DNA from 2 places in the Brenneria populi genome. Region 2 is predicted to be linked to the other one. Evidence: predicted binding sites of a transcription regulator. Region 2 holds the regulator's gene; the other holds the start of a gene.
What was found. Region 2 encodes sigma-54, which starts transcription at its own class of promoters, with help from an activator protein. Its sites were predicted from a motif close to GTTGGCACANNTTTCGCTNT; they were not measured.
Positions count from the first base shown of each region.

Region 1: a site for sigma-54 is predicted at 3,298-3,317, ahead of glnK (P-II family nitrogen regulator). Genes of this name have one in related genera too.

Region 1 covers NZ_JAYWTM010000004.1:442,904-447,923, reverse strand. The annotation lists gene VSX58_RS06860 (SmdA family multidrug ABC transporter permease/ATP-binding protein) at 1-1,305, shown strand, start outside; gene VSX58_RS06855 (SmdB family multidrug efflux ABC transporter permease/ATP-binding protein) at 1,298-3,079, shown strand; gene glnK (P-II family nitrogen regulator) at 3,404-3,742, shown strand; gene amtB (ammonium transporter AmtB) at 3,779-5,020, shown strand, end outside.
Region 2 covers NZ_JAYWTM010000006.1:38,756-43,775, forward strand. The annotation lists gene npr (PTS phosphocarrier protein NPr) at 1-85, opposite strand, end outside; gene rapZ (RNase adapter RapZ) at 88-939, opposite strand; gene ptsN (PTS IIA-like nitrogen regulatory protein PtsN) at 1,058-1,531, opposite strand; gene hpf (ribosome hibernation promoting factor) at 1,627-1,914, opposite strand; gene rpoN (RNA polymerase factor sigma-54) at 1,937-3,370, opposite strand; gene lptB (LPS export ABC transporter ATP-binding protein) at 3,543-4,268, opposite strand; gene lptA (lipopolysaccharide ABC transporter substrate-binding protein LptA) at 4,272-4,847, opposite strand; gene lptC (LPS export ABC transporter periplasmic protein LptC) at 4,825-5,020, opposite strand, start outside.

The DNA of each region.
Region 1 (5,020 bases), on a different contig from region 2:
ATTAGCTGGCAGCTGACGCTGCTGGCGCTGTTGCCGATGCCGATTATGGCGCTGATCATCAAACATTACGGCACCCAACTGCATCATCGCTTTAAATCGGCCCAGGCGGCATTCTCCTCGCTTAACGATCAGGCGCAGGAGAGTTTGACCAGCATTCGCATGATTAAATCGTTCGGCCTGGAGGATTATCAATCAGCGCGGTTTGCTCAGGTCGCGGAGGAGGCCGGCGTTAAAAACATGTATGTCGCGCGGGTCGATGCGCGCTTCAATCCCACAATCTATATCGCTATCGGGCTGTCGCATCTTCTGGCCATCGGCTGGGGCAGTTGGATGGTGGTTCATGGCTCGCTGACGCTGGGCATGTTAACCAGTTTTGTTATGTACCTTGGCCTGATGATATGGCCGATGCTGGCGTTGGCATGGATGTTCAATATCGTCGAGCGCGGAAGCGCGGCATACAGCCGGATCCGTCAGCTGATGGCGGAACAGACGGTCGTTACCGACGGCACGCTGTCCTTGCCTGACGGACGCGGCGCGCTGGCCGTCAATATTCATCAGTTTCATTACCCCGAAAGCGCCGGCTGTGCGTTAAAAGAGGTGCATTTTACGCTGCAGCCTGGGCAAATGCTGGGGCTGTGCGGCCCGACGGGGTCGGGCAAAAGTACGCTACTGGCGCTGCTGCTGCGCCATTTTGATATTCATTCGGGCGATATTCGCTACCACGATCTCCCTTTACCCGCTATTCGTCTGGATGAGTTGCGCCATCGCTTTGCCGTCGTGGGGCAAACTCCTTTCCTCTTTTCCGATACGGTCGCAAACAATATCTCTCTGGGACGACCGGATGCGACCCGGCGGCAGATTGAAGGTGCGGCGCGCCTTGCCTGCGTGCATGATGATATTTTGCGGCTTCCGCAAGGCTACGATACCGAAGTCGGGGAGCGCGGCGTTATGTTGTCCGGTGGTCAGAAACAGCGGATCGCCATCGCGCGCGCGTTATTGTTGGAAGCTGAGATTTTGATTCTGGATGACGCATTATCCGCCGTTGACGGTCGGACGGAACACCATATCCTGCAAAATCTTAAGCAGTGGGGGGAGCGGCGAACGCTGATTATCAGCGCCCATCGCCTCTCTGCCCTGACGGAAGCGAACGAGATTTTGGTACTGCAGCGTGGGCGCGCGGTACAGCGGGGCGATCATCGGGAGCTTGTCGCCCAATCCGGCTGGTATCGGGATATGTATCGCTATCAACAATTAGAAGCCGCGCTGGATGACGCGCCGCCGGCCGAGGGGGACGCGGATGAATAACCCTAAACAGCTTTGGCCCACATTAAAGCGCCTGCTGTCCTATGCCTCGCCGTGGCGAAAGCCATTGACGCAGGGCGTCCTGATGCTATGGATAGCCGCAGCGGCCGAAGTTTCCGGCCCCGTTCTGGTCAGCTACTTTCTTGATGATCTGGTTGCGAAAGGGGAGTTTCCCCTGGCTTTGGCGGCGGGGTTAGCCGCCGCCTATCTGCTGTTACAGATTTTGGCGGCGATGCTGCACTATCTTCAGGCGTTGTTGTTTAATCGGGTGGCGGTCGGCGTGGTGCAGCAGTTGCGCATTGACGTGATGGACGCCGCGCTGCGGCAGCCGCTCAGTACCTTTGACACCCAGCCGGTAGGGCAGTTGATCTCGCGCGTAACCAACGACACGGAAGTGGTGAAGGATCTGTATGTCATGGTAGTGTCGACCGCATTGCGCAGCGCCGCGTTGATTGGCGCCATGCTGGTGGCGATGTTCAGCCTTGATTGGCGGATGGCGCTGGTCGCGCTGACTATTTTCCCCGCGGTGTTAATCGTCATGCTGGTTTATCAGCGTTACAGCACGCCGATCGTGCGCCGGATGCGGGGGTATCTGGCGGACATTAACGACGGTTTTAATGAAATTATCAACGGCATGGGCGTGATCCAGCAATTCCGTCAGCAGGCCCGGTTCGGCGAGCGGCTGAGCGGCGCCAGCTGGGCGCATTATCGGGCGCGGATGGAAACGCTGCGTCTCGATGGCTTTCTCTTGCGCCCGTTGCTCAGCCTGTTTTCGGCGCTGGTGCTGTGCGGGTTGCTGATGCAATTCGGCTTCAGCTCCGTCGGTTCGGTCGGCGTCGGGGTGCTTTACGCGTTTATTAATTACCTTGGGCGTTTGAATGAACCGCTGATTGAGATGACGACGCAGCAATCCATGCTGCAGCAGGCCGTCGTCGCCGGTGAACGCATTTTTGAACTGATGGATGGCGCGCAGCAGGGGTATGGCGCCGATGAGCGAGCGCTCGCTCACGGACGTGTCGAGATTGACGATGTCTCTTTCTCTTATGGTTCGGGAAAAAAGGTTCTGCAGCATATCTCGCTGGCCGTGCCGGAGCGGGGTTTTGTGGCGCTGGTCGGTCATACCGGCAGCGGCAAGAGTACCTTGGCTAACCTGTTGATGGGATATTACCGTCCTGACGCGGGTGAGATCCGGTTGGACGGCCGCCCGCTGCAAACGCTGTCGCACCGGGCGTTGCGCCAGAATGTAGCCATGGTGCAGCAGGACCCCGTGGTATTGGCCGAATCGATGTATACCAACGTCACGCTGGGGCGCGATATCAGCGAGGACGAGGTGTGGCGCGTGCTTGATATTGTTCAGCTCTCTGCGCTGGTGCGCGCGTTTCCCGATGGGTTGCATACCCCGATAGGAGAGCAGGGGAACAATCTATCGACAGGGCAGAAACAGCTGTTGGCGATTGCCCGGGTATTGGTGCAAACGCCAAAGATTCTGATACTGGATGAAGCGACGGCGAACATTGACTCCGGCACCGAACAGGCGGTGCAAAAGGCGCTGAATATTATTCGGGATCGAACGACGTTAATCGTTATTGCCCATCGCCTGTCGACAATTGTCGAGGCCGACACAATTATGGTGCTTCATCATGGACAGGCCGTTGAGCAGGGCACCCACGGGCAGCTGCTGCGTCGCCAGGGGCGTTATTATCAGATGTACCAGTTGCAGCTGGCGGGGGAAGAGCTGGCGGCGGCGGAAACGCCTGAGTCGGCCACCGTGTCGTAACGGACGCGTCGACAGCGGATGACGATGGGTTGCTTCGCACCATCACTAAGCATATTCATTCTGTTTTTAGCTCTCATGCACCAAATTTACCCGACGCGCACCAGTGTGGTGCGCTCGCTGCCCCGCTTTTTTAGCTTTCCTTTCCCCGATGGCGGATTGTCCGCCGTTAACGGACCTTAACCGCGTTCTCCTGACTGATATCCGTCAGATAAATCATTTATGGCACATCCTTTGCTTATTCATTGCGTGAAGATAATTCGAAATGATGGAAATCCGAGATAGCGGCAGGCGTAAGTCTGGACTTAACGGTTAGGGGGATGATCAATGAAACTGGTTACTGTGGTAATAAAACCATTCAAGCTGGAAGATGTGCGTGAAGCGTTATCTTCCGTCGGCATTCAGGGACTGACGGTCACTGAAGTTAAAGGGTTCGGACGTCAGAAAGGGCATGCTGAACTGTATCGCGGCGCGGAATATAGCGTTAACTTTTTACCTAAAGTGAAAATTGACATCGCGATAGCGGATGATCAACTGGATGAAGTCATTGATGTAATCAGTAAAGCGGCCTATACCGGAAAAATTGGTGACGGCAAAATTTTTGTCGCTGAATTACAAAGGGTTATTCGTATTCGTACTGGCGAAACCGACGAAGCCGCACTTTAACGCCTGACTTAGATTGGCAAATAGGGATGGATGAAAATGAAAAAACTTGTCTCCTCATTGGGTCTTGGTGTGGCCGCATTGCTCCCGTCTTGGGCTATGGCTGCGGCGCCGACGATCGATAAAGCAGATAACGCTTTTATTATGATTTGTACCGCGTTGGTACTCTTTATGACTATACCCGGGATCGCGCTGTTTTATGGCGGTTTGATTCGTTCTAAGAACGTACTTTCCATGCTGTCGCAGGTGATAGTCTCTTTCGCGCTGGTGTGCGTCTTATGGGTTATCTACGGCTATAGCCTGGCCTTTAGCGAAGGCAACGCCTTCTTCGGCGGTTTCTCCAGCTTTATGCTGAAAGGGATTGCCATCGATTCAATCACCGGCACGTTTTATCAGTATATCCACGTTGCATATCAGGCATCTTTCGCCTGTATCACCGTGGGCCTGATCGTCGGCGCCATTGCCGAACGCGTCCGCTTCTCCGCGGTACTGATTTTTGTCGCGCTGTGGCTGACTTTCTCTTACCTGCCGATGACCCACATGGTCTGGGGCGGCGGTTATCTGGCCGCTGACGGCGCTCTGGACTTCGCCGGCGGTACGGTGGTGCATATTAACGCCGCGGTAGCGGGCCTGGTCGGCGCTTATCTGCTGGGCAAACGCGCCGGTTTCGGTAAAGAGGCGCTTAAACCGCACAATCTGCCGATGGTCTTTATCGGTACGGCGGTTCTCTACATCGGCTGGTTCGGTTTTAACGCCGGTTCCGCCGGGGCGGCGAACGAAATCGCCGGTCTGGCCTTCCTGAATACGGTTGTCGCTACCGCCGCCGCTATCCTGGCCTGGGTCGTCGGCGAGTGGATGGTGCGCGGCAAGCCTTCTTTGCTGGGCGCATGTTCGGGTTGTATCGCCGGTTTGGTGGCGATTACGCCTGCGGCGGGTTTCGTCGGCGTCGGCGGCGGCCTGATCATCGGCATCGCTGCCGGTATCGCCGGACTGTGGGGCGTGACCGTACTGAAAAGATGGCTACGTGTTGATGACCCGTGCGACGTGTTCGGCGTTCATGGCGTTTGCGGCATCGTCGGTTGTATCCTGACCGGCGTATTCACCTCCGCGTCTCTGGGCGGCGTAGGTTATGCGGAAGGCGTAACGATGGCCCATCAGGTTTGGGTACAGCTGTTCAGCGTAATCGTCTGCTTCGTATGGACTGGCGTGGTCTCTTTCATCGCGTTCAAAATTGCCGATATGGTCGTCGGCCTGCGTGTGCCGGAAGAGCAAGAACGCGAA
Region 2 (5,020 bases):
GTTGCACCAGTTCAAACAGCTGCATGGCGGGACGGGCGTGCATACCCAGCCTGTTTTTTATTTCAACGGATTGTCTAACGGTCATGATTATTTGCGTTTTTCCAGCGTGCGGTGGCGGGACTGTACATTCTTGCCGCGGGAGCGGAAATAATCAGCCAGCTGTTCCGCGACATAAACGGAACGGTGTTTACCGCCGGTACAGCCAATGGCGACGGTCAGATAGCTGCGGTTGTTGGTTTCCAGCATCGGCAGCCACAGCTCCAGATAGCTGCGGGTCTGATAGATGAAGTTATGCACTTCGGTATGCCGATCGAGGAACGCGGCGACGGGCTTATCCAGACCGGTCATCGGGCGCAGTTTCGGATCCCAGTGCGGGTTCGGCAGGAAACGCACGTCAAACACATAGTCGGCGTCGATGGGAATGCCGTGTTTGTAGCCGAAAGATTCAAAAACCATCGTCAGTTCGCGTTCGCGTTTGCCAAGCAGACGGGCGCGCAGCATTTCCGCCAGCTCATGTACCGACATCTCCGAGGTATCGATGATCAGATCGGCGCGCGAACGCAGGGGCTCCAGCAGATCGTTTTCTTCGTCGATGGCGCTTTCCAGCGAGAGGTTTTTGCTGGACAGAGGGTGTAAACGGCGGGTATCGCTGTAGCGGCGGATCAGCGTATTGCGGTCGGCGTCCAGAAATAGCAGCTGCGGCGAGAAACTTTGCGGCAGCTGCGCCATCGCGTGTTCGAAGATTTCCGGCGATTCCGGCATATTGCGCACGTCGATGCTGACCGCCGCGGAGATATTCCGGGCCGACAGCGTACTGGCCAGCTCCGGCAGCAGAACCACGGGAAGGTTATCCACGCAGTAGAACCCCATATCCTCCAGCGCGCGCAGGGCCACGGATTTTCCTGAGCCTGAGCGACCGCTGACGATCATCAGCACCATCTGACCACTCCCCTCTGACGACGTGACGGCGAGCTTGCGACGTCATCGTTTTCGCAATGAATCATAACCTGGGTATTGCAGACCAGGCCGCTATGTATCATCCGTCTCATCACCCGATTCAACCGGCTTCCGTCATAATCTGATACAGCTCTTCATCGCTCTGCGCGGCGCGCAGACGGCGGCAAACGGTTTTATCGGCCAGACGTTTGGCTACCAGCGATAGCGTATGTAAATGGGTTTTACATTGTTCCGCCGGAACCAGCAAGGCAAAAAGTAAATCAACGCCCTGGTTATCTACGGCGTCGAACGCGACGGGTTGCTCCAGTTGGATAAATACCCCGATTGCTCCCAGTACATCCTCTCCTTCCAGCTTACCGTGAGGGATGGCGATGCCGTTTCCGATGCCGGTGCTGCCCATGCGTTCACGGGTGAGCAGGGCGTCAAAGATAATCTGCGAAGGCAGATTAAGCTGTTTGGCGGCCAGCTCGCTGATGATTTCCAACGCCCGTTTCTTGCTCTGGCAATGAACGGCGCTGCGGGTGCATTCGGGGCGTAACACGGTGCTGAGTTGCAAAATGGGCTCGTTGTTCATTTTATATTCACTTGACGACACGTTCGCTTCAGTTGAACCGGACCCATCGGTTTATGGGCCCGGCTGTTCTCCGCTTAAACGTGCGGAGAGGAAAATCAGTGCTGTTTGAGCTTGTCTTTATGCTTGTTTAGCTGCCGGGCCAGCTTATCAATCAGTAAATCGATGGCGGCGTACATATCTTCCGCTTCCGATGTGGCATGCAGCTCCCCGCCGTTAACGTGGAGCGTGGCGTCGGCGATTTTCTGCACTTTCTCCACTTTCAGCACCACGTTGACCTGGTTAATGCGGTCAAAAAATTGCTCCAACTTAGCAAACTTGGTATTCACGAAATCGCGCAGAGGCTCGGTAATTTCGATATGGTGTCCGGTAATGTTGAGCTGCATAGTGTCTTCCTTCTAGTTGAGATCAAAGCAGTTGTTTACGCTGATTTGATGGAGGGATAGATAAAGACTCTCGATACTTCGCCACGGTACGCCGCGCCACGATAATGCCCTGCTCGGAGAGCAGCGAGGTAAGCTTGCTGTCGCTTAACGGTTTGGCGGGGTTTTCCGCGGCGATTAACTTCTTGACCAGCGCCCGGATCGCCGTTGAGGAGGCTTCCCCCCCATTGTCGGTATTCACATGGCTGGAGAAGAAGTATTTTAATTCAAAAATGCCGCGCGGGCTGTGCAGAAACTTCTGCGTGGTGACGCGGGAAATGGTGGATTCGTGCATGTCTACGGCCTGGGCGATATCAGCCAGCACCATCGGCTTCATAAACTCTTCGCCCTGATCGAAGAACGCCTGCTGCTGTTCGACGATGCAGCGGGTAACCTTGAGCAGCGTATCGTTACGGCTTTCCAGGCTTTTTATCAACCAGCGCGCTTCCTGCAGATGGCTACGGATGAACTGGCCGTCGCTGTCGCTGCGCACGCTGTTGCCCAGCGCGGCGTACTGCTGATTAATCTGCAGCCGGGGAACGCTGTCGGTGTTCAGTTCGACCACCCAGCGGCCGTGAATTTTGCGCACCAGAACGTCCGGGATCACATATTCCGACTCGCCCGTATTGATGGACTGGCCGGGGCGCGGATCGAGGGACTGAATCAGCGCCAGCGCCTCTTTCAATACCTCCTCCTTCAGCCGGGTGGCGCGGATCAGGCTGCGGAAATCGTGATTCGCCAGCAGGTCGAGGTGCTCGCTGACGATCAGCCGGGCTTCGGCAAGACGCGGGGTGTCGTCGGCGAATTGGGAAAGCTGCACCAGCAGGCAATCACGCAGATCGCGCGCCGCCACGCCGACGGGGTCGAAACGCTGAACCCGTTTTAACACGGCTTCGACTTCATCCAGCGTGACGTTTTCATCGCCGATGCTGTCAAGAATGTCCGCCAGCGGCACGGTGAGGTAACCGGTGTTGTCCACGGCATCGACGATGGCTATCGCTATCGCGGCGTCCGTATCGGAAAAAGGCGTCAGCTCGACCTGCCACATCAGGTAGTCCTGAAGCGTCTGGGTGGTTTCCCCCTGGTAGACCGGCAATTCTTCATCGCGGTAATCGGTGCCGGTGCCGGACGGCGTGCCTGCGGAATAGATCTCATCCCAGGTGGCGTCAAGCGGCAGCTCTTCCGGCATATCTTTATTTTCAAGGGCTTCGCCGGTATCCAGCGAATCGCTGTCCGTGGCCTCAAATGACTCTACTTCTTCGTGATTGTCCGTCTGCTCAAGTAACGGATTGCTTTCCAGCGCCAGTTGAATCTCTTGTTGCAGTTCAAGCGTGGACAGCTGCAGTAGGCGGATCGCCTGCTGTAGCTGTGGAGTCATGGCCAGTTGCTGGCTAAGCCTGAGTTGCAAACCTTGCTTCATAAGTTGCGCTAAATTCCTTTATATCCCCGTCATACTTCAAATTGCCTGTGCGTTGGCTTGGTTACTCGCCCCGTTGGGGCCGCCGCAAGCGCTGTTCAAAAACGCTTTGGCGTTTTTGTTCGGCAACTCGAATTATTTTGGTTATAGAACATGCAGTTAAGAACCTACCCTATCAAAGTCTGAAGCCTTCGCCTAGATAGACGCGTTTCACCTGTTCGTCGGCCAGTATTTCCGCCGGCGAACCGTGGGCGATTAAATGCCCCTGACTGACGATATAGGCGCGCTCGCAGACGTCCAGCGTTTCGCGCACGTTATGATCGGTGATCAATACGCCCAGTCCGCTGTCGCGCAGGTGTTCAATTATTTTTTTTATATCAATCACCGAAATAGGATCGACGCCGGCGAAAGGCTCATCCAGCAGGATAAATTTCGGATTCGCCGCCAGCGCGCGGGCAATCTCCACCCGGCGTCGTTCTCCGCCGGAAAGCGATTGTCCCAGACTATCGCGCAAATGAATAATATGGAATTCTTCCATCAGTTCGTTGGCGCGATCTTCCTGCTGCTCAGCGGTCAGATCTTTACGGATCTGCAACACCGCCATCAGATTGTTATACACGCTTAAGCGGCGGAAGATCGAGGCTTCCTGCGGCAGGTAGCCGATCCCGCGCAGCGCGCGTTCGTGAAGCGGCAGCAGGCTGATCTCCTCATCGTCGATCACGATCCGCCCTTCGTCGCGCGCCACGATCCCCACCACCATATAAAAGGTCGTGGTCTTCCCGGCGCCGTTCGGACCCAACAGGCCGACAATCTCACCGGAGTTAACGGTCAGGCTGACATCTTCCACGACCTTACGGCCTTTATACGCCTTCGCCAGATTTTCTGCGATTAATGTTGCCATAGGTTATTCGGTAACTCGCGGTTTCTGTTGTTGAGAGCTGGAGGTCGGTTCCTTGTTTCCCTTTTGCTGAAGCTGGGAAGGAACCAATACCGTGGTAACGCGTTTGCCTTTATCGCTGAACGCTTCCATCTGCTGCTGTTTCACCAGATAGGTGATGCGATCGCCTTTAACGTTGCTGTCCATCTGTTCCAGATAGGCGTCGCCGGTCAGCACCAGAAAATCATTGGCCAGCTCGTAGCGAATCTTCCGGGCGTGGCCTTTTACCGGCTTGCCGTTGTCCTGCATTTGGTAAAACGTGACCGGGTTGCCGTAGCCCTCCACCACTTCGCGCCCCTGCTCACCCTGTGGACGGGTCACCACCACTTTATCGGCTTTGACCTCAATCGTTCCCTGTTTGACCACCACGTTGCCGGTGAAGGTCACGGTGTTGCCCTGCATATCCAGGGATTGCTGCGCTGAATCAATGTGAATCGGCTGATTGCTGTCCCCGGTCACGGCCGCGGCGGAAACGCTGACGGCCAACAGCGAACCGGCGAACAGGGCGTTGCGCATCGGGCTATTTATTGTTTTGAATTTCATAAGAGGTTTTTACCTTTTCGATCAACTCGGCTCTCTTCTCACGCAGATTACCACGCATTTTCATTCCGTTAGAGGTGAAACTCGCGCCATATAGGGTGACCTCATCGTCGGAAGAGACATCCTGAGTCGCCAGATTGACCTGGGCGTTGTCGGTTTTAATCCGCTCCAATTGT